DNA from 3 places in the Azoarcus sp. DD4 genome. Region 3 is predicted to be linked to each of the others. Evidence: predicted binding sites of a transcription regulator. Region 3 holds the regulator's gene; each other region holds the start of a gene.

Region 1 (7,241 bases), 2.3 Mb from region 3:
TGTCGTAGCGTTCGGCCTGCTGCCGCAGGAAATGCTCGGCCAGCAGCGGGATGTCCTCGCGCCGTTCGGCCAGTGTCGGCAGGCTGAGGGTGACGACATTGATCCGGTAATAGAGATCCTCGCGGAAGCGGCCGGCGGCGAGTTCGGCATCGAGATCGCGATGGGTCGCGGACAGGATGCGGACGTCGATCGGCTGGCTGCGGGTGGCGCCGACCGGACGCACGGCGCGTTCCTGCAGCACACGCAACAGCTTCACCTGCAGTGGCAGCGGCATGTCGCCGATCTCGTCGAGGAAGAGCGTGCCGCCGTTGGCTGCCTGGAACAGGCCGCTGCGATTGGCGATCGCACCGGTGAAGGCGCCGCGGACGTGGCCGAAGAGTTCGGATTCGAGCAGGTTTTCCGGGATCGCGCCGCAATTGACCGCGATGAAGGGCGCCGCCGCGCGGGCGCTGCTGCGGTGGATGGCTCGCGCCAGCAATTCCTTGCCGGTACCGCTTTCACCACGGATCAGGACGCTGGCGTCCGAAGCCGCAACCAGCCTGGTCTCGTCGAACAGTGCATGCATCCGGCTGCTGCGGCTCAGCATGCCTTCGAAGGCATAGGGTTCGGTACCACCGCTGACGGCAGGAGCGTTGTCTGTGGCTCGCGTTTGCGGCGCCGCGAGTTGCAGCGCGCGCTTGACGCGATCGAGCAGGTCGTGGCTGTCGAAGGGCTTGGTGAGATAGCCTGCGACACCGCGCGAGGTGGCATCGACCGCATCGGGAATGGTGCCATGCGCGGTGAGCAGGATGACCGGCAGCGCCGGATAGTGGCGGCGGATGTCTTCGAACAGGGCAAGGCCGTCGCGATCGGGCAGGCGTACATCGCTCAGCACCAGGTCGACGCGCTCGACCGCGAGGCGCGCCAGGGCCGCTTCGGCTGAAGCGGCAGTGCTGACGCGGTAGCCGTTGGCCTGGAGCCTCATCGACAGCAGGCGCAACAGGTCGGCGTCATCGTCGACGACGAGCAGGTGGCGGGCGGAGAAGAGGGCGGCTGGCATCAAGGAGCACTCCGTTCGACTGCCGGGGCGGGCTGCGTGCTCGTTGCAGGACGCGCGGGCAGGCTGCGTTCGATCTCGGCGAGAGCGTCGAGCTTGCCCTGCAGTTCGACGTTCAGCTGCTGCGCGTCCTTCAGCTGCTGGCTGCCACGCTCCAGTTGCTGGCCCAGACGCTGGGCGGCGGCATCGAGCCGCTGGCGTTCGCCGATCTGCTCCAGCAGCAGCTGGGCAAACGGGTGCAGTGCGCGCGCCTCCGCACCTTGATTGGCGAGCAGGTTCTCCAGCAGGGAGCGGGCCCGCGGCAGATTGTTGGCCTGGGGGTGAGCGGCGAGCAGTGCCTGGCGCAGCTGCACTTCGGCACTGCTGGCCTTGTCGGCATATTGTCTGCGGACCTTGGCGAGTTCTGTGGCGTCGAGCTCGCGCATGCCCTGGTACCAGTCGAGCACGCGCATCGCTCCGGCACGTTCGTCGGAACTCGGTGGCGGGCGTTGTGGCTCCGGCGGCGTCTCGCCGGACGTGGCGCAGCCGTGCAGCGCGAGCGCCAGCAGCATCGCCGATGGCAGGCGCCGGCGCAGACCGAACATCGCCTCAGCCATGGGGCAACTCGATGCGGAAGTGGGCGCCGTGCGAAGCGGGCAGTACCGCGACGCGTCCGCCATGGGCGCGCACGAATTCGCGCACGATGGCCAGGCCCAGCCCGCTGCCCTTGCCATGGCGCTCGGCCGCCGGGCCACGTACGAAAGGCTCGAAGATGCGTTCGGCATCGTCCGGCGCTACTCCCGGGCCCTGGTCCATGCAGTCTATGGTGCTGATCCCGGCGCCGGCGGTGAGGACGAGGCGTATCTCGCCACCGGGCGGGCTGTAGGCAATCGCGTTGTTCACCAGGTTGGACAGCACGATGCGCATCTTTTCGGCGTCGAGCGCGAATGTCGTCGCATCGCCTTCGAGTCGCAGATGCACGTCCTTGCCCTGCGCGGGCAGGCGCAGTTCGGTGAGCACTCCGGCGGCGAGTTCGTGCAGTGCGGTGGGCTGCAACGCAAGCTTGGCGGCGTCGAACTGGCTGGCGTTGTAGTCGAGCAGTTGTTCGATCCGTTCCTGCAGGGTGCGTGTGTTACCGGCAAGGATGTCGGTGACTTCCCGCTGCGCCGGTTTGAGCGGGCCCGGGACCTGGTCGGCGAGCAGGGCCACGCCTTCGCGCAAGGAGGCCAGCGGCGTTTTCAGCTCGTGCGATACGTGACGCAGGACGCGGTTGCGGTTGGCTTCGAGATCCGCCAGCCGCAGACGCAGCCAGTCCAGGCGCTCGCCCAACTGACGCAGGTCGGCGGGGCCGTGTACGGCGATCGGCTGCTGCAGACGATTTTCCCCGAGTGCGGTGATCGCCCCGGCGAGCTGGCGCAAGGGGCGCAGGATCCACCAGGCGATCAGCAGGCCGAGTGCGCTGGTCAGCGCAACACCGCTCAGCAGTAGGGCCGCCAGCTGTTCGCGCTTGTGGTCGAGCGCGTCGAGCTGGCTGGCGTTGGCACGATCCAGGGATGCCGCGACCCGGCGGGTCAGTGTCTCGTTCAGTTCGGTGAGACGCCGTAGCTTGTCGGCCACCAGCGCGGGCGCAGGCTGGGCATCTTCCGGCACGATGCCGAGGCTGGACAGGTCGCGCCATTCGGCAATCAGCGGCGCGCTGCCGGGCAACAGGTGCTCGATGCGGGTGAGGGCCTCGATAGCGCTATGGCGGGCATCGACAAAGCGCCTCTGCAATGCCGCGTCGCGCAGTACCAGGAACTGGCGGGCGCTTCGTTCCATGTCGACAGTGCGTTCCCCGAGTTGCTGGAGCGCCGTGGTGAGGCCGATGGCGTCGTGAGCGATGCGTCGGCCACGGTTGGCGAAATCCGCGAGGCTCATCCATCCGCTCGCCGCCACGGCGCCCAGCAGGCCGGCAACGAGCAGAAAGCTGGCGAGCAGGATGAAGCGGAAGGACGGGCTCGGCATCGCGCGTGTTTCGGTAGGTAGCAGGGCCATGCGGCCGGAGAGCGATCCCGCAGTGTAGGTGTGCGTGGCGTTGGCCAAGGTAAGCAAGTGCAAGCCTGGTTTGCTTCGTCGCCTTTCGGCGACATGAAAAAACAAAATGAAAACAGATGCTTGATGTTCGTGTTCGAGCTACTTGTCGGGCAGCGGCGACAGATCGTGGGCAGCGGTGGCTCAAATTCAAGCCATTTTCTGCAAAATGTTCTTTAGGTGATTGAATAAAAAATGAAAAGTCATGGTTGGCACGGTGCTTGCCATCGACTCACGCGGGCCAGATCCAGCGGCCCGGCTCACATTCAAGGAGAAGATATGTTCAACAAGCCCGCCCTGTTCCCCAAGAACGCCGATACCCTGCAGTCCCGCACCGTTCGCCCGGTTGGGTCGGGTGTGACCGCCAACGGCAACGGTAGCCCGCAAACGCCCACCACGCCTGCGCTGTCGCCGCAGAAGGACAGTCCCCCGGTCACGGCGCCCCTCGCCCAGGCGGAGGCCGCCACGCCGCTGCAGGAAGAGGCGAGCAGCCGCGGCAGCAGCCTGATCGTCGGGCCGGACGTCAAGCTCAAGGGGGCGGAGATTCTCGACTGCGATACGCTGGTGGTCGAAGGTCGCGTCGAGGCCACGATGGACAGCCGTGTCATCAAAATCGCCGAGAACGGGGCATTTTCCGGCACGGTATGTATCGACGTTGCCGAGATCCACGGCAATTTCGACGGCGAGCTGACCGCGCGCGAGCAGCTCATCATTCACGCCACCGGGCGGGTGAGCGGCAAGATCCGCTACGGCAAGATCCTGATCGAAGCCGGCGGCGAGGTTTCCGGCGACGTGCAGTCGTTCTCGGCGAAGAAGGGCGGTCTGGTGCGTGAGGAAAAGCCGGCGCTCGGCGAACCCAAGCCGCTGGCTGCGGTTGCCGGCTGAATACCGGCTAGTTTGCTGCGTTGCGGACCGGTGCGGCAGCCAGCCGCTCCGGCTTCCACGACCAGTCGCGCTCCCAGGCGGTGCGTACCAGGTTGGGGTATTCCGGTTTGCCCAGGCTGCCGTTGTAGCGTCCAAGCGCGCGGAAGAGGTCGCCGCGCTCGATGTCGAGATAGTGGCGCAGGATGGTGCAGCCGTAGCGCAGGTTGGTACGCAGGTGGAAGAGGTTGTCGTCTTCGCGGCCGATCACCTTTATCCAGAACGGCATCACCTGCATGAAGCCGCGGGCCCCGGCACTGGAAATCGCGTACTTGCGGAAGTTGCTTTCTACCTGAACGAGCCCGAGTACCAGTTGCGGATCCAGCCCGGCGCGGGTGGCTTCGTAATGGATGCTGGTGAGCAGTTCGATGCGGTAGTGCTCGTCCGGAATGCGTCGCTGCAGGCGGCGCGACATTTCAGCCAGCCAGCGGACGCGTTCGCCCGCGTCGGTAATCGGCAGGTCGGGTGCGCGTGCGTCGCTGACCGCCGCATGCAGCGCTGCGCGGACGCTGGCCGCCAGCGGTTCGTATTGCTGGGCGCCGCTCCATGCGACGCCGCTCGCCAGCGCGAACAGGCTGGCGAGCGCGAGACGACAGTACGTCGCACGGGAGCGGGGCATGGTCTGCAGGCGCATGCCCGGTTTATACCCGATCCGGATCAGCCGCGCAGGCGCGAAATTACATGCTGTGCGGTTTCTGCCACAGCCAGGCGGATTGCTTCGGCGTCGCGCCGGCCCTGGTACTCGATCACGCCTTCCTTCAGGCCACGGTCGCCGATGGTGACGCGGTGCGGCACGCCGATCAGCTCCCAGTCGGCGAACATCACGCCCGGGCGCTCGTCACGGTCGTCGAGGATGGCATCGATACCGGCTGCGATCAGGGTGTCGTAAAGCTTTTGCGCTTCGTCGCGCACCGCGTCCGACTTGCCCCAGCCCACCGGGCAGATCACCACTTCGAACGGGGCGATCGAGGCCGGCCAGAGGATGCCGCGCTCGTCGTGGTTCTGTTCGATGGCAGCGCCGAGGATGCGGGTGACGCCGATGCCGTAGCAGCCCATCTCGAAGTGCTTGGGCTTGCCGTCGACGTCCAGGAAGGTCGCGTTCATTGCCTTGGAGTACTTGGTGCCGAGGTAGAACACGTGGCCGACCTCGATGCCGCGCTGGATGGCGAGCGTGCCCTTGCCGTCGGGGCTGGGGTCGCCCTCGACCACGTTGCGGATGTCGGCAACGAGATCGGGTTCGGGCAGGTCGCGGCCCCAGTTCGCGCCGGTGTAATGGAAGTCCTCGGCATTTGCGCCGCAGATGAAGTCGGCTATGTTGGCAACGGTGCGGTCGGCGATGACCTTGACCGGCTGCTTGAGGCCGATCGGGCCGAGGTAACCAGGCTTGCAGCCGAAGTGGGCGACGATCTCGTCTTCGGTGGCGAAGCGGAAGCCGGCTTTGAGCCCCTCGATCTTGCCGGCCTTGACCTCGTTGAGCTCGTGGTCGCCACGTACCAGCAGCAGCCAGATGCTGCTCTTCACCACCTTGCCGGCTTCGTCGACGTCGTCGGTGGCCAGCACCAGCGATTTCACCGTGGTGGCGAGCGGCACGCCGAGCAGGGCGGCGACGTCCTCGCAGGTGGACTTGCCCGGGGTCGGCGTCTTCACTAGAGGGGCACTGGCGGCGGCACGGTCGCTCAACAGCGACAGCGCTTCGGCCAGTTCGATGTTGGCGGCGTAGCTGGAGCCGGGGCAGTAGACGATGGCGTCCTCGCCGGTGTCGGCGATGACCTGGAATTCGTGCGAGCGGTCGCCGCCGATGGCGCCGGTGTCGGCCGCCACCGCGCGGTAGGTGAGGCCGAGGCGGTCGAAGATGCGGCTGTAGGCGGCATACATCGCGTCATAGCTCTCACCGGCGGCTTCGGGGCTGCGGTCGAAGGAGTAGGCGTCCTTCATGGTGAATTCGCGGCCGCGCATCACACCGAAGCGCGGGCGGCGCTCGTCGCGGAACTTGGTCTGGATCTGGTAGAAGTTCTTCGGCAGCTGACGGTAGCTCTTCAGTTCCTGGCGGGCGATGTCGGTGACGACCTCTTCGGAGGTCGGCTGCAGCGCGAAGTCGCGTTCGTGGCGATCCTTGAAGCGCAGCATCTCGGGACCCATCTTGTCCCAGCGGCCGGTTTCCTGCCACAGCTCGGATGGCTGCACCAGCGGCATGATCAGTTCGAGCGCACCGGCGCGGTTCATCTCTTCGCGGATGATGTTCTCCACCTTGCGGATGCTGCGCAGGCCCATCGGCAGGTAGTTGTAGATGCCGGCGGCGACCTTGCGGATCATGCCTGCACGCAGCATCAGCTTCTGGCTGATGACTTCCGCATCGGAGGGAGCTTCCTTGAGAGTGGAAATGAAGAACTGGCGGGCGCGCATGCTGGTCTGGACCGTCGGGGAAAAGAGAGAACGCGCGATTCTAGCGCACCGCACCGGCCTCATGCGGCGAGCGAAGCGAGGAACCGGCGGAGGGGCAAGCTTTCCAACCACCGGCAAGTGTGAAAAAATCCGACACAGTTAAAGAAATTTGAAGGTTCATCATGCTCGACCGTGAAGGCTATCGCCCGAACGTCGGCATCATCCTGGTGAACGCGCGCAATGAGGTGTTCTGGGGCAAACGGATCCGCGAACATTCCTGGCAGTTTCCGCAAGGCGGCATCAAGCACGGCGAGTCGCCGGAGCAGGCCATGTATCGGGAACTGTACGAAGAGGTCGGATTACGCCCGGAGCACGTGAAGATCCTCGGTCGCACGCGTGGCTGGTTGAGGTACGACGTTCCCAAGCACTGGATCAGGCGGGAATGGCGCAACACCTATCGCGGGCAGAAGCAGATCTGGTATCTGCTCCGCCTGGTTGGTCGCGATACGGATGTGTGCCTGCGTGCGAGCAATCACCCGGAATTCGATGCCTGGCGCTGGAGTGAGTACTGGGTGCCGCTCGAAGCGGTGATCGAGTTCAAGCGCCAGGTGTATCAACAAGCGCTGACCGAGTTGTCCCGCGTGCTGTTCCGCGCGAAGCCCTGCGAGTTGCCGGAAGGCTATCGGCAGGGCGCACCGTCGCAAGCCTGATTCCGGCGTTCCGTCGATTTTCGCCCCCGTAGCCGCCGGTTACCGGGGCGAACTCCTTTCTGGCTTCCTTGTCTTTCGTCTCGAGCCGGGTGTGTCGGCTTTGTGCCCTTGCATGCGGCTGCGGCTGTCCGGCGATGACCGGA
Region 2 (7,241 bases), 1.3 Mb from region 3:
CTGGCTGATCGACAGCCCCGGCCTGCAGGCCTTCGGACTGGCGCATCTCTCTGCGGAAGAACTGGCCGAGAGCTTCATCGAGTTCCGCCCGCATCTGGGTCGTTGCCGCTTCCGCGACTGCCGCCACGAGAGCGAACCCGGCTGCGCGCTGCAGGCCGCGCTGGCCAGCGGAGCCATCCATCCGCGCCGCTTCGAACACTACCGCACGATACGGGAAGAGATCGCGACCGCCCGTAAACTGAATCCGGGCTGGTAAGCCTGCGCCTGCCAGCCCGGACGCGGCCCCTCCGCGACGGTGCCGCTCAGGACACCGGCACGAGGAAGTCGTCCGCGATGCGGTTGCCGAGATCCTGTACCCGCGTCAGCAGGCGCGTCACGTAGTTGTGCAGGCCGCCGCGCACGATGTCCTCGACGCGCGAGAAGCGCAGCTGCGCCTCGAGCTCGCCGGCCTGGCGCTCGGTTTCGGCCGACTGCGCGTTCGACACCCGCTGCAGGTTGCTGTAGACCTCCTTCAAGCAACGTGCGAGCGAGCGCGGCATGTCCACCCGCAGCAGCAGCAGTTCTGCCACCCGTGCCGGCGTGATCAGATCGCGATAGACCTTGCGGTACACCTCGAAGGCGGACACCGAGCGCAGCAGCGCGCTCCACTGATAGTAGTCGGCCGCGCCGCCTTCGACCTCGCCGGCCGGCAGCAGCAGCTGGTACTTCACGTCGAGGATGCGCGCGGTGTTGTCCGCCCGCTCCAGGAAGGTGCCGATGCGGATGAAGCGCAACGCCTCGTCCTGCAGCATGGTGCCGATGGTAACGCCACGCGAGAGGTGCGAGCGGTACTTGACCCACTCGAAGAACTCGCTGGCGCCGACGTCGGCGAACTCTTCCGGCGTGAAGTCGCGCATCTTCAACCACGTACCGTTGGTGGTTTCCCACAGCTCGGAGGTCAGCGTGCCACGCACCGCGTGGGCGTTTTCGCGTGCGGCGCGCAGGCAGTTGCGGATGCTGGACAGGTTGTCCGGGTCGAAGATCATGAACTCCAGCACGTTGTCGGGCGTGATCTCCGCGTGTCGCTGATGGAAGGCGGCTTCCAGGCCCATGATGCGTAACGTGGCACCCCAGGCCTGCTCTTCCTGCGCGGGGGACTGCGGCATCATCGACATGCGGTGGTTCACATCGAGGATACGGGCGATGTTCTCGGCCCGTTCCATGTAGCGGGCCATCCAGTAAAGGTGATCGGCGGTACGGCTCAGCATGTTGTTTTCCTCTTGGTCCTGCTTGTATGTGCCCCACCCGCTGCGCGGTCGCCCCCCAAGGGGGCTGAGTGACCGTCTTGGGGCAGCCCGGCGACAGTAACTCAGGCTTCCAGCACCCAGGTGTCCTTGGTGCCGCCCCCCTGGGACGAATTCACCACCAGCGAACCCTCGCGCAACGCGACCCGCGTCAGGCCGCCGGGGATCAGCTGGATCTCCTCGCCCGACAGCACGAAGGGCCGCAGGTCGATGTGGCGTGGCGCAATGCCGGCATCGACGAAGGTAGGGCAGGCCGACAACGCCAGCGTGGGCTGGGCGATGTAGCGCTCGGGGTGCTTGACCAGGACCTCGCGGAAGGCCTCGATCTCGGCCTTGGTCGAAGCCGGACCGACCAGCATGCCGTAGCCGCCGGCACCATGGACCTCCTTCACGACCAACTCGGGCAGGTGATCCAGCACGTAGGCCAGATCGTCCTTCTTGCGGCACATGTGGGTCGGCACGTTGTGCAGGATGGGTTCCTCGCCGAGGTAGAAGCGGATCATGTCCGGCACGTAGGGATAGATGGACTTGTCGTCCGCCACACCGCTGCCGATCGCGTTGGACAGCGTCACCCGGCCGGCTTGGTAGGCCTTGAGGATGCCGGGCACGCCCAGCACCGAGTCGGAGCGAAAAGCCTGCGGATCGAGGAAGTCGTCGTCCACCCGGCGATAGATCACGTCCACCCGCTGCGGACCCTGGGTGGTACGCATGTAGACCTGCTCGTCCTTGACGAACATGTCCTGGCCTTCGACCAGTTCCACCCCCATCTGCTGGGCGAGGAAGGCATGCTCGAAGTAGGCGCTGTTGTAAGCGCCCGGGGTCAGCACCACCACGGTAGGATCGGTCACGCCGGTCGGTGCCACGCTGCGCAGCGTCTTCAGCAGCATGTCAGGATAACGGTCGACCGGCGCGACCCGGTAGCGCGAGAACAGGCGCGGGAAGAGCCGCATCATCATCTTGCGGTTCTCCAGCATGTAGGACACGCCGGACGGCACCCGCAGGTTGTCTTCGAGCACGTAGAACTCGCCGGCGCCGGCACGCACGATGTCGACACCGGCAATGTGCGCATAGATGTTTCGCGGCACGTTCACGCCCTGCATCACCTTGCGGTACTGCGCGTTGTTGAGCACCTGCTCGGCCGGGATCTTGCCCGCCTTGAGGATCTCCTGATCGTGGTAGATGTCGTGGATGAAGAGGTTGAGAGCCTTGACCCGCTGCTTCAGGCCCGCGGCAAGATCAGCCCACTCGTTGGCCGGAATGATGCGCGGAATGATGTCGAAAGGAATCAGGCGCTCGGTGCCCGCCCCCTCGCCATACACCGCAAAGGTGATGCCATAACGGTGAAACAGTGCATCCGCCTCGGCCCGCTTCTGCGCCAGCCTCTCTTCCGGCATTTCGGACAGCCACGCGGCATACGATGCATAGTGCGGCCTCACCCGCCCCGCATCGTCGGTCATCTCGTTGTAGAAGTTCTTGATGGTCATGGCGCCAAGCCCGCCTTTCTTGTGATGGATCCGGATAAAACCCAAACAGCGAAAAACATGCCAGCCACCGGCAAACACTTATCCACGGTCGGATGGCGGTTTTTCTTTCAACATAGCACCACCTTGGTGCATAAGGATCATCCAAATCCGGCGCATGGTGCATCCGGAATGTTTCTGCACCAATCTGTCGCGCCCAAGCCTGCAAACCGCGCTCAAGCTTCGAGCAGGAAATCGCGCACCACCGCAATCTGGCCAGGGTCCATCAGCATGGGCGCATGGCCCACCCCGGGGAATTCGACCGTCCGTGCCCGCGGTCCGCGCTCGGCCATCGCGCTCAGCGTGGCCGGTTCCAGCAGGTCGGATTCCGCACCGCGCAGCGCCAGCGTCGGACAATGGACGTGGTCGTAGACCTCCCACAGGCTGACGTCGAGCAACAAGGGCGTCTGGCGGAAGACTTCGCCGATGCCGGGGTCGTAGATCATCGCAAAGCCGCCTTCGACCGGGCGCACGGCATAGCGCGTCAGATGGCGCCACTGGGCGTCGGATAGCGGCCCGAAAGGCGCGCTCACCTCACGGATGTAAGCCTCGGCCGCCTCCATGCTGGGAAAGCGCGGCGCGGTACCGACGTACTGACCAATGCGGCGCAGCGATGCGGCGGTGATGACCGGGCCAACGTCGTTGAGCACCAGGCGGGTAACGGGTGTGTGGGGCTGGCTGGCGATGAGCATGCCGATGATGCCGCCCATGGAGGTGCCGACCCAATGCACCGTCGGCACGCCCAGCCGCGCGATCAGGGTGATCATGTCGGCTACGTAGAGCGGAAAGCCGTAGTCGGCCTTCACCCCCAGCCAGTCGCTGCGGCCGCGGCCGACCACGTCGGGACAGATGACCCGGTAGTGCGAGGACAGCGCACGGGCGAGATCGTCGAAATCGCGACCGTTGCGGGTAAGGCCATGCACGCACACCACCACCCTGGGATTGTCCGGATCACCCCATTCGGTATATGCCATCCGGTGCAGACCGTGCGGCCCTATGCACTGGACGGAGCGCTCACGCAGACCGAAGTCACGCGGCAGCACTGGCTCGGGTTGCAACAGGCGACGCAAGGCGGAAAGCAGACTCATGGCGGCTCACGGCGGCTGGTCGATGACGAGTGCGAGTCTAGCACCGCGCCATTCCGACCGTCCCGCGCGCATGAACGCCCACCCCGCAGCCGGTCGCCCCCGTACCTTAGGCATAGCCCGGCGGCGCCGGGTGGATCAGCGGCCATGCCAGTAGCGCGGCGCGCGCTCGCGCACCGCGGCGAGTCCGGCACCATTGTTGTCGATGAGGATCTCGACCGCCCCCTGGCTGTCGGTGCGCCAGTTGCGCGCGCCGGCTTCCGCCCAGCGCGCCCACACCGCCGGATGGGGATGGCCGAAGGGGTTGCGGTAACCGACCGAGAACACCACCGCCTCGGGCAGTACCGCATCGACGAAGGCCGGTGAGGACGAGCTGCGACTGCCGTGATGGGCCGCTACCACGACCGAACTCGCCAGGCGTTCCGGCGTGCGGGCGAGCAGTCCGGCTTCGCCGCGATGCTCGATATCGCCGACCAGCAGCAGGGAGCCGCCCCCGGCCTCGATGCGGATCACGCAGGAATCGTCGTTGTTGCGCCGCGCCGGCGGCAGCCCCGCGACCGGATGCAGGACTTCGAAGCGCACGCCGTCCCAGTCCCATGTCGTCCCGGCGGCGCACACTTGGGCAGGCAGATGGCCCGCCACCGCCAGCATGCCCGGCTCGCCTGCCATGACGGAGTCCACCGCCAAACCTTCGAGCACGCTGCCTGTCCCGCCGACATGATCGGCATCGTCGTGCGACAAAACCAAGCGATGCAGCCGCCCGACACCGTTCGCCGCGAGATGCGGCAGCACCACCCGGCCGCCGGCGTCCGCCAGCGGTCCATAGGGCGGCCCGGCGTCGTACAACAGGTCGTGTGTGGCGGTCTGGACATGCACCGCCAGGCCGTTGCCGACGTCGAGCACGGTGGCACGCAAACTGCCAGCCTGCGGCCGCGGTGCCGGCCACCACAACAGCCCGGCGAGTACCACCAGCGCCGCTGGTTTGCCCGGCGTGGCCCGCGGCAAGAGCAGCAGCAGGGTCGCCACGACCCCGGCCAGGGTCAGCCACGCAGGTATGGCCGCCTGCTGCCACAGTGCAAAGGGGGACGCCGCCAGCCACTCCATCACCTGCATCATCGCACTCGTCAGCCAGTGCGCCAGATGAAGTACCGCATCGAGCGGCAGCAGCATCGCCAGCAGGGCGAGCGGCGTGACCACGAAGCTCACCAGCGGAATCGCCAGCGCATTGGCCAGCGGCGACACCAGCGAGAAAGACTGGAACAGCGCCAGCAGCACCGGCAGCGTCGCCACGGTAATGCCCAGTTGCACGCGGACGGCGGCCCGCCAGCCGCCCGCCGCACCGATGCGCCCGCCGAGCAGGAAGAGGATGACCGCGACCGCGCCGAAGGACAGCCAGAAGCCGGCCGACAACACGCCCCAGGGATCGACCACCAGCACGCCCAGCAGCGCAAGCGCCAGCACCCGGCTCGGTGCCGGCTCGCGACCGAACAAGAGCGCAGCCGCCACGACCGCCAGCATGATCAGCGCCCGCTGTACCGGAATGCCCATGCCGGCCAGCAAGGCATAGGCGAGCGCCGCCAGCACGGCCGCAAGGGCCCCTGCCCGGCGGGCCGGCAGCCGCAGCACAAGTGCCGGAACACGTCGCCAGACGAAGGCCAGCGCGCCACCGACCACCAGTGCGACAAAGGACACATGCATGCCGGAGATGGAGACCAGATGCGAAATTCCGGTGCGGCGGAATACCTCCCATTGTGCGGAAGGAATCGCACGCTGATCGCCCACAGTCAGCGCCACCAGCACGCCTGCATAGGGGGCCTCGCCCAGCACTGCAAGAAAACGGTCGCGGATGTCGGCGCGCAGGCGATGCACCGCGGCCATGAGACCGCCCTCGCCCACCGCCAGCCTTTCGGGTGGCGGCGCCGCACGTACATAGCCGGTGGCACGCAGGCCACGCTCCAGCAGCCAGGCCTCGTAGTCGAAGCCGTGAGGATTGGCGAAGCCGTGCGGCCGCTTCAGCCGCAGCGTCATCTGCCAGCGTTCGCCGGCCTCGAGTTGCGGTATGGTCGCCTCTTCGTCGCGGCCGCGATACCAGGACACCAGCACCAGGCGCGGGACCGGCGCATCCGCGCGCTCGATCTGCAAGACGAAGCGCACGCCTTCGCTCATCGGCTGCGGCAGGTCCGCCACCACCCCCTCGACGAGCACGTCCTGCCCCTCCCAGCCCATGGGCAGCGCATCGGCCAGCCGCCAATGCGCGCGCATGCCCGCCCAGGCGAAGCCGGCGAGCAAGGCCGCCAGGCCGAGCGCAAGCAGGCCGATGTAACGAACCCGCCCGGATGCGCTGCGCAGACGAAACGCAAGCGCAACACCGAGGGTCAACGGCAGCATCAACCCGAGCAACGTGGCCTCGGCGGGCAGATCCGGCTGGCGCTGCAGCGCCCAGACCCCGGCCGCGAACATGAAAATTGACATCAGCATAATCCGGAATCATGCACGGCGGGCCGCTACGGCGGCAAGCGGAACCCGTCGCCCGCCGCTGGGCTAGAATTCGCCGAGGACGCGCCGGCCGCCCTTCCGCGTCGCAAGCCTGGAGACCATGCGCAAAGCACTGAAGCGATTCCTGCCCAAGCACGAGACAGTGAGCGAAAACCGCTGGCTGCGCCCGTTCGCCAACACCTTGCTGCATCCGCGCCTGTGGCACCTCAACCGCCATTCGGCGGCGGGTGCGGTGGCGGTGGGGCTGTTTTGCGGCCTGGTACCCGGCCCCTTCCAGATGCCGAGTTCGGCGCTGTGCTGTGTGGTTTTCCGGGTGAATCTGCCGCTTGCCCTGCTCACCACGCTCTACACCAATCCGCTGACCCTGGTGCCGCTCTACATCCTCGCCTTCAACATCGGCGCCTGGGTGCTGGGCGGGCAGCACACCTTCACCGCGCCGCCCGAGATGAGCGGCATGGACCTCGGTGGCTGGATAGTGGCGCTGGGGGGCTGGATGGTGGATCTGGGCAAGCCGCTGGCGCTCGGCCTGGTGCTGCTGGCGGCGACGCTGTCGCTGGCCGGCTACGTCGGCGTCAAGGCGGTCTGGCGCTGGTGGCTGATACGCCACTGGCGCCGCCGCGGCGCGCGGCGCAAGGCCGCGCCTCCTGCCTCGAACTAGACCAGCAGGCCGTCCTGCAGGCGCAGGGTGCGTTGCACCCGGCGGGCCAGCGCCTCGTCGTGAGTGACGATGACGAAGCTGGTGGCGTGGCGCTCGTTGAGCGAGAGCATCAGGTCGAACACGCTCTCGGCGGTGCGGCGGTCGAGATTGCCGGTGGGCTCGTCGGCCAGCACGCAGGCCGGCTGCGTCACCAGCGCGC
Region 3 (7,241 bases):
TGGTTGCCGGCGGAGGCGCAGATCACGCCGCGTTTGAGTGCCTGCGGCGAAAGTTGGGCCATCTTGTTGTAGGCGCCGCGCAGCTTGAAGCTGAACACCGGCTGCATGTCCTCGCGCTTCAGGTAGATCCGGTTGCCGCAGCGCGCCGACAGGTTGGTCGCCAGATCCAGTGGCGTTTCCACCGCAAGATCATAGACTTGGGCGTTGAGGATGCGTTCCAGGTAATCGGGGGCGGCGGGGGTCATGGCGGGCGGCGTCGGGCGGCAAAGGGGACGAGGTTAGCAGCCGACGCCGCGCTGCGGCAAGGGCGCCGGGCCGTCTCGAGCATGCTGCCACCCCTCGGGGACGTTTCGTGTCAGGCGGCCGAGGCGCTCAGGGCGTGTCGCCGTCGCCGTGCAGCATCCGGCTCTGGCGATCGATGAATTCCTGGGTGGAATCGACCCCGCGCAGCTGCAGGATGGTGGAGCGCACCGCCGCTTCGAGCAGCACCGCGAGGTTGCGGCCGGCGGCGACCGGCAGCGTGACGCGCGGTGTCGGCACGCCGAGGATGTTCTGCACTTCCTGCTGGACCGGCAACCGGTTGGGATCGTCCTGGCCGGGCTGGCGCCGCTCGAGGTGACAGATCAGCCGCAGGCGCATCTTCCGCCGGCAGGCGGTCTCGCCGAAGATGGTGCGGATATTGAGGATGCCGAGGCCGCGGACTTCGATGAAATCCTTCAGCAACTCGGGGCAGCGGCCTTCGAGCACCGTCGGCGCGATGCGCGAGAATTCGACGATGTCGTCGGCCACCAGGCCGTGGCCGCGCGAGATCAGCTCCAGCGCCAGCTCCGACTTGCCGGCACCGGAGTTGCCGGTGATGAACACGCCGATCCCGAGCACGTCCATGAACACGCCGTGCAGCGAGATCTTCTCGGCGAGCTGGCGCGACAGGTAGAGGCGCAGCTGGTCGATGACGCTGGCCGAAGGGTGGGGCGTGGAGAACAGCGCGACGTTGTGCGCGTTGCACACGCCGTGCACGATGTTCGGCGTCTCGCAGCCGTCGGCGATGATGATGGCCGGTGGCCGTGCCGACAGGATGCCGTTGAGGTGGTGGGCGACTTTCTCGCGCGACTGGCGGCGCGCCCATTCGAGTTCGGCGGCGCCGAGGATCTGCAGCCGGGTGGGGTGGATCAGGTTGAGGTGGCCGACGAGGTCGGCCGGCCAGATGCGTTCCTCGGCAACGGAGAGCACCGCATCGAGCGGTCCGCTGACGTGGGTCAGCTGCAGCCGCTGGCCTTGATCCTCATACAGCCGCGCGACGCTGGTCTGCCGCATCGGGCCCCCAGTTGGCGAACAGCGCGTGGATGGAGGCGGCGTCGGGGGCGTTCAGCAACTGCTCGCGGAAAGCGCGCTCGCTGAACATCTGCGCCAGTTCCGAGAGTAATTGCAGATGGGCCTCGTTGGCCTGTTCCGGTACCAGCAGGACGAACAGCAGGTTGACCGGACGACCGTCGGGGGCGTCGAACTGCACCGGCGTCGACAGGCGCAGGAAGGCGCCCGCGGCTTCCTTCAGGCCCTTGATGCGGCCATGCGGAATGGCGATGCCCTGGCCCAGACCGGTGGAGCCGAGTCGTTCGCGGGAGAACAGACTGTCGAATACAGTGCTGCGGGCAATGCCCTGATTGTTTTCGAACAGCAGGCCGGCATGCTCGAAAACCCGCTTCTTGCTGCTGGCATCGAGGTCGACCACCACGTTGGAGAGTGGCAGGAGTTGGGCTATCAGGCTCATGCGCTGGAAAGCTTGCGCGGCGCCGGCGACGCTGGCACCGCGGGATGGCGGTCTGGCGATCGGGGGTGCGGGCAGGCGCGTCGTGAAAACGCGCGGATTATACCCACACCCTAGATCGGACGACGTAATGAAAAGATCACGCTTCGGGGCTTTGGTGCTTGAGCGCGTCGTGGTTGTGATCGGCCACCTTCTGCTTGTACTTCTGCACCTGGCGATCGAGCTTGTCGGTCATGCTGTCGATGGCGGCGTAGAGGTTGGCATCGTCGCTCTCGACGTAGATGTCCTTGCCGCGCACGTGTACGGTGACCTCGGCTTTTTGCTTCAGCTTCTCCACCGAGAGAATCACGTTCACGCTGGTGACGTTGTCGAAATGAGCGATGACGCGGTCCAGCTTCGTCATCACGTATTCGCGGATGGCCGGCGTGACTTCGACGTGATGCCCGGTGATGTTGAGATTCATGATGACTCCTCTTTCAGATCGTTTTGCGCAGACTGACCGGCGGGATATTGAGTGACTCGCGGTACTTGGCGATGGTACGCCTTGCCACCACGATACCCTGCTGGCCCAATAATTCGGCAATCCTGGCGTCGGACAGGGGTTTTTTCCTGTCCTCGGCATCGACCAGCTGGCGAATCAGCGCGCGAATCGCCGTGGAAGAGGCCGCGCCACCGGTGTCGGTGGCGACATGGCTGCCGAAGAAATACTTGAGTTCGAACACGCCGCGCGGGGTCGCCATGAACTTCTGCGTGGTGACGCGCGACACAGTGGATTCGTGCAATTCGAGCTGGTCCGCGATCTCCCTGAGCGTGAGCGGCCGCATCGCCACCTCCCCATGATCGAAGAACTGCCGCTGCTGGTCAACGATGGCCTGGGAGACGCGCAGGATGGTGTCGAAGCGCTGCTGCACGTTCTTGATCAGCCAGCGCGCCTCCTGCAACTGGCTGGTCAGGCCGCCGCCCTGGCCGCGGTTCTGCTGCAGGATGCTGGCGTAGAGCTGGTTGATGCGCAGGCGCGGCATCGCCTCGGGGTTGAGCTGCACCGTCCAGCGGCCGCGCTGCTTGCGGACCACCACGTCGGGCAGCACGTAGCGGGTTTCTTCCACCGAGTGCTGGGCGCCCGGATGCGGGTCCAGGCGGCAGATCAGGGCATGGGCCGCGCGCAGGGCGTCGTCGTCGCAGCCGGTGAGCTTCTTGAGCTTGGCGAAATTGCGCTCGGCGAGCAGTTCGAGATGCTGGCTGACGATTTCCAGCGCCAAGTTGCGCACCGGGTTGGCCGGCATCGCCTGCAGTTGCAGCGCCAGGCATTCCTGCGGGGTGCGTGCGCCTATGCCGGCGGGCTCCAGGCTCTGCACGTGGCGCAATGCGATGCTCAGGTCGTCGAGTTCGACGTCGAGCTCCGGCGGCAGGAGTTCGAGCAGTTCTTCGAGCTCCTGGTGTAGGTAGCCGTCGTCGTCCAGTGCCTCGATCAGAAAGCGCACCAGGGAGCGATCACGGTCGGACAGCGGCGACAGGGCGACTTGCTGGTCGAGATGGTCGCGCAGCGAGATGCCGGCAGCCTGGAATTCCTGGAAGTCGACGTCGTCGTCATCGTCGCGGTTGCCGCTCGAACCGCTGCCGCTGCCCGACCAGTCCATGCCTTCCTCGAAGCTGGCGGAGTCGCTGTTCTCGGAGCGTGGTTCGTGCTCGGGAGCCGCATCGCCGGGGCCATCGCCGGTCGACGTGCTCTGGGTGGCACCGGAGGGCGCGATCGAAGCCTGGAAATCGTGACCGCCGTCGGGCTCCTCGCGCTCCAGCATCGGGTTCTCGAGCAGGAAGCGCTCGATCTCGGTGTTGAGCTCCAGCGTGGAGAGCTGCAGCAGCTTGATGGACTGCTGCAGCTGCGGCGTCAGCGTGAGGTGCTGGGAGAGCTTGAGTTGTAGCGTGGGCTTCATGGTGGGCGGCGGTCAGAGACGGAAGTGCTCGCCGAGATATACCTGGCGGACTTGCTCGTTGTCGATGATTTCCCGCGGCTGGCCACTGGCCAGGACGCGCCCTTCGCTGATGATGGCGGCGCGGTCGCAGATGCCCAGGGTTTCGCGCACGTTGTGGTCGGTGATCAGCACACCGATGCCGCGTTCCTTGAGGAAGCGGATGATCTTCTGGATGTCGAGCACCGCAATGGGGTCGACACCGGCGAAGGGTTCGTCGAGCAGGATTAGACGCGGATCGGTGGCGAGCGCGCGCGCGATCTCGCAGCGGCGGCGCTCGCCACCGGACAGTGAAATCGCGGTGCTGTTGCGCAGGTGGGCGATGCCGAGTTCCTCGAGCAGTTCTTCCAGGCGCTCTGCCACGCGGCCGCTGTCGAGGCCGCGCAGTTCGAGCACCGCCTGGATGTTCTCCGCCACCGTGAGCTTGCGGAACACGCTCATTTCCTGTGGCAGGTAGGACAGGCCGAGGCGGGCGCGTTCGTGGATGGGCAGGTGGGTGAGGCGGGCGTCTTCGAGCAGGATCTCGCCGCCATCGGCCCGCACCAGACCGACGATCATGTAGAAACAGGTGGTCTTGCCGGCGCCGTTGGGGCCGAGCAGGCCGACGACCTCGCCCGCGTCGACTTCGAAGCCGACGTCGTGCACCACGGTGCGCGCCTTGTAGCGCTTTTGAAGTCCGGTGACCTTAAGCAGACTCATCGGGGCTTTCTTTCAGTATTTTGCGGATCAGGTCGGAAGCGAAGCCCCGGCTTTGCAGGAAGCGGGCCTGTCGCGCCCATTTGCGTGCATCGCCCGGGGCGCTGCCGAACTTCGCCTGCCACACCGCGCGGGCGCGATCGAGTTCGGAATCGCCGCACTCGGCGGCCAGTGCCTCGTCTATCGTCTCGGCGGCGACGCCGCGCCGGGTGAGTTCGCGGCGCAGGCGGGCGGCGCCGAAACGTCCGGCCTTGCCGCGCACCCAGGCGCCGGCGAAGCGGGTGTCGGAGAGCAGGCCGAGTTCGCTCATCCGACCGAGTACTTCGTCCACTTCCTCCGCATCGCCGTGGGCGGCCAGCTTGCGCGCCAGTTCGCTGCGGGAATGCTCCCGCCGCGCCAGATGGCGGATCGCTCGTTCGCGCAGGCTGGGTTCGCCCATGGTCGTGTGACCCGAAGTCAGGCCTCGGCCGCCGCCGGCAGGATGCCGTCGACCGGCATTTCCTTGAGGCCGAGGGCGACGCGGACCTTGTTCTCGATCTCGCGCGCCAGTGCCGGGTTGGCGCGCAGGAATTCGCGAGCGTTGTCCTTGCCCTGGCCGATCTTGTCGCCGTTGTAGGCGTACCAGGCGCCGGACTTGTCGACGATCTTGTGATCCACGCCGAGGTCGATGATCTCACCCTCGCGCGACACGCCTTCGCCGTAGAGGATGTCGAAGTGCGCTTCCTTGAACGGCGGCGACACCTTGTTCTTGACGACCTTGACCTTGGTTTCCGAGCCGACCACTTCGTCGCCGCGCTTGATCGTGCCGGTGCGGCGGATGTCCATGCGCACCGAGGCGTAGAACTTGAGCGCGTTGCCGCCGGTGGTGGTTTCCGGGTTGCCGAACATCACACCGATCTTCATGCGGATCTGGTTGATGAAGATCACCAGGGTGTTGGTGCGCTTGATGTTGGCGGTGAGCTTGCGCAGCGCCTGGCTCATCAGGCGGGCCTGCAGGCCGGGCAGCTGGTCGCCCATCTCGCCTTCGATTTCGGCCTTGGGCGTGAGCGCGGCGACCGAGTCGATGACGACGACGTCGACACCGCCCGAGCGCACCAGCATGTCGGCGATTTCGAGCGCCTGTTCGCCGGTGTCAGGCTGCGAGATCAGCAGGTCGGTGATGTTCACGCCGAGCTTTTCGGCATAGCCGACGTCGAGCGCGTGCTCGGCGTCGATGAAGGCCGCGGTGCCGCCCAGCTTCTGCATTTCGGCGACGACCTGCAGCGTGAGCGTGGTCTTGCCGGAGGATTCAGGACCGTAGATCTCGACCACGCGGCCGCGCGGCAGGCCGCCGAGGCCGAGCGCGATGTCGAGCCCGAGCGAGCCGGTGGAAACGGTCTGGATGTCCTTTTCGACATTGCCGTCGCCCATGCGCATGATCGAACCCTTGCCGAACTGCTTTTCGATCTGCGAGAGCGCCGCGGCAAGGGCCTTGGCCTTGTTGTCGTCCATGTGAAGTGTTCCTAAGTGATTGGCGAATTATGGCACAGAGCTTGCAGGAATGTGGCAGCCGCTAGGCGGTTGTCACGCTGGCGTGCAGTCTATTGCCTGAATGTATTTACAGCAACTCAAGGCGCAATCAGGTCGTGGCGCGGGTGCTGGCGGCACTGCCTCTACACCACGTGCAGGCGGGGCGCTGGCGGTGCCGGTTTAGGTTGCGAGCGCGATCACCTCGGCGAGCGCCCGCAGCACCGTCTGGCGCCGCACGGCCTCGCGGTCGCCATCGAAGCGGCAGACCGTCGCCTGCGCGGGCTGGTCCCGTCGTGCCCAGGCCAGGCACACCATGCCGACAGGTTTCTCGGCACTGCCGCCGCTCGGGCCGGCAACGCCCGACACCGCCACGGCGACGTCGGCATGGCTGCGTGCCAGGGTGCCGCTTGCCATCTCCAGTACGGTCTCGATGCTCACCGCGCCGTGCGCGGCGAGGGTGGCGCCGGCGACACCCAGCATGTCGATCTTGCTGGCGTTGGAGTAGGTGACGAAGCCCCGGTCGAACCAGGCGGAACTGCCCGCGGTGGCGGTGACCACCTCGGCGATCCAGCCGCCGGTGCAGGATTCGGCGGTGGCGAGGAGCCAGCCGCGGGCGCTCAGTGCGTCGCCGACGCGGCGCGAGAGGGTGGCGAGTTCGGCGTCCATCGTCATGCTCCGAAGAAGCTGACCAGCAGGGCGAGTACCAGCAGCGTGTAGCCGGCGGCGATAAGGTCGTCGAGCATCACGCCGAAGCCGCCCTTGAAGCTGCGGTCGGCCCAGCCGACGGGCGGCGGCTTGACGATGTCGAAGAAGCGGAACAGCGCTACGGCGATCGCCTGCCAGATCAGGGTGGGGGGCGTCAGCAGCAGTACCAGCCAGGTTGCCACCATTTCGTCCCAGACGATGCCGCCGTGATCGGATACACCGAGGGCGCGCCCGGTGCGCTCGGCGGCGAGGATGCCGGCGACGAAGAGGGCCAGCAGCAGGGCGAGGAAGACGAAGTCCGAGAGCGGGGTGCGCAGCAGCGGGAACAGCAGCCATGCGAGCAGGGTGCCGACGGTGCCCGGTGCCCTGGGCGAGAGGCCGGCGCCGAAACCGAGCGAGATGAAGTGGGCCGGATGGGACAGCAACAGCGTCAGGGTGGGGCGCATGCGGGACTCAGGCGAAGTGGTCGTAGCCGGCGGCAGCGGCGGGTTCCAGTCTGCCGTCGGCGTGACGCAACAGCAGCGAACCGGGCTCGGTGAGGCAGCCGATGCGGGTGAGTGGAAGGGCGAGGCGTTGTGACAGCCCGGCCAGCGTCG

What was found. The regulator sigma-54, encoded in region 3, starts transcription at its own class of promoters, with help from an activator protein. The targets are predictions, from matches to a motif close to TGGCACGCTTNCTGCTNA.
Region 1: CJ010_RS17485 (polymer-forming cytoskeletal protein) is a predicted target of sigma-54. The motif match lies at 3,296-3,313, and genes of this name have one in related genera.
Region 2: CJ010_RS09365 (circularly permuted type 2 ATP-grasp protein) is a predicted target of sigma-54. The motif match lies at 2,813-2,830, and genes of this name have one in related genera.

The regions. Positions count from the first base shown of each region.
Region 1 covers NZ_CP022958.1:3,779,094-3,786,334, reverse strand. Annotated here, with positions in the region: gene CJ010_RS17500 (sigma 54-interacting transcriptional regulator) at 1-1,039, opposite strand, end outside; gene CJ010_RS25490 (hypothetical protein) at 1,039-1,632, opposite strand; gene CJ010_RS17490 (ATP-binding protein) at 1,625-3,112, opposite strand; gene CJ010_RS17485 (polymer-forming cytoskeletal protein) at 3,365-3,970, shown strand; gene CJ010_RS17480 (lytic transglycosylase domain-containing protein) at 3,978-4,625, opposite strand; gene CJ010_RS17475 (proline--tRNA ligase) at 4,664-6,409, opposite strand; gene CJ010_RS17470 (RNA pyrophosphohydrolase) at 6,571-7,098, shown strand.
Region 2 covers NZ_CP022958.1:1,998,424-2,005,664, reverse strand. Annotated here, with positions in the region: gene rsgA (ribosome small subunit-dependent GTPase A) at 1-256, shown strand, start outside; gene CJ010_RS09370 (alpha-E domain-containing protein) at 303-1,247, opposite strand; gene CJ010_RS09365 (circularly permuted type 2 ATP-grasp protein) at 1,349-2,767, opposite strand; gene CJ010_RS09360 (alpha/beta fold hydrolase) at 2,980-3,891, opposite strand; gene CJ010_RS09355 (DNA internalization-related competence protein ComEC/Rec2) at 4,027-6,360, opposite strand; gene CJ010_RS09350 (DUF2062 domain-containing protein) at 6,485-7,042, shown strand; gene lolD (lipoprotein-releasing ABC transporter ATP-binding protein LolD) at 7,039-7,241, opposite strand, start outside.
Region 3 covers NZ_CP022958.1:712,205-719,445, forward strand. Annotated here, with positions in the region: gene ilvA (threonine ammonia-lyase, biosynthetic) at 1-245, opposite strand, end outside; gene hprK (HPr(Ser) kinase/phosphatase) at 373-1,314, opposite strand; gene ptsN (PTS IIA-like nitrogen regulatory protein PtsN) at 1,283-1,768, opposite strand; gene hpf (ribosome hibernation-promoting factor, HPF/YfiA family) at 1,905-2,228, opposite strand; gene CJ010_RS03425 (RNA polymerase factor sigma-54) at 2,242-3,699, opposite strand; gene lptB (LPS export ABC transporter ATP-binding protein) at 3,712-4,434, opposite strand; gene recX (recombination regulator RecX) at 4,421-4,870, opposite strand; gene recA (recombinase RecA) at 4,888-5,922, opposite strand; gene CJ010_RS03445 (CinA family protein) at 6,121-6,606, opposite strand; gene CJ010_RS03450 (phosphatidylglycerophosphatase A) at 6,609-7,091, opposite strand; gene thiL (thiamine-phosphate kinase) at 7,099-7,241, opposite strand, start outside.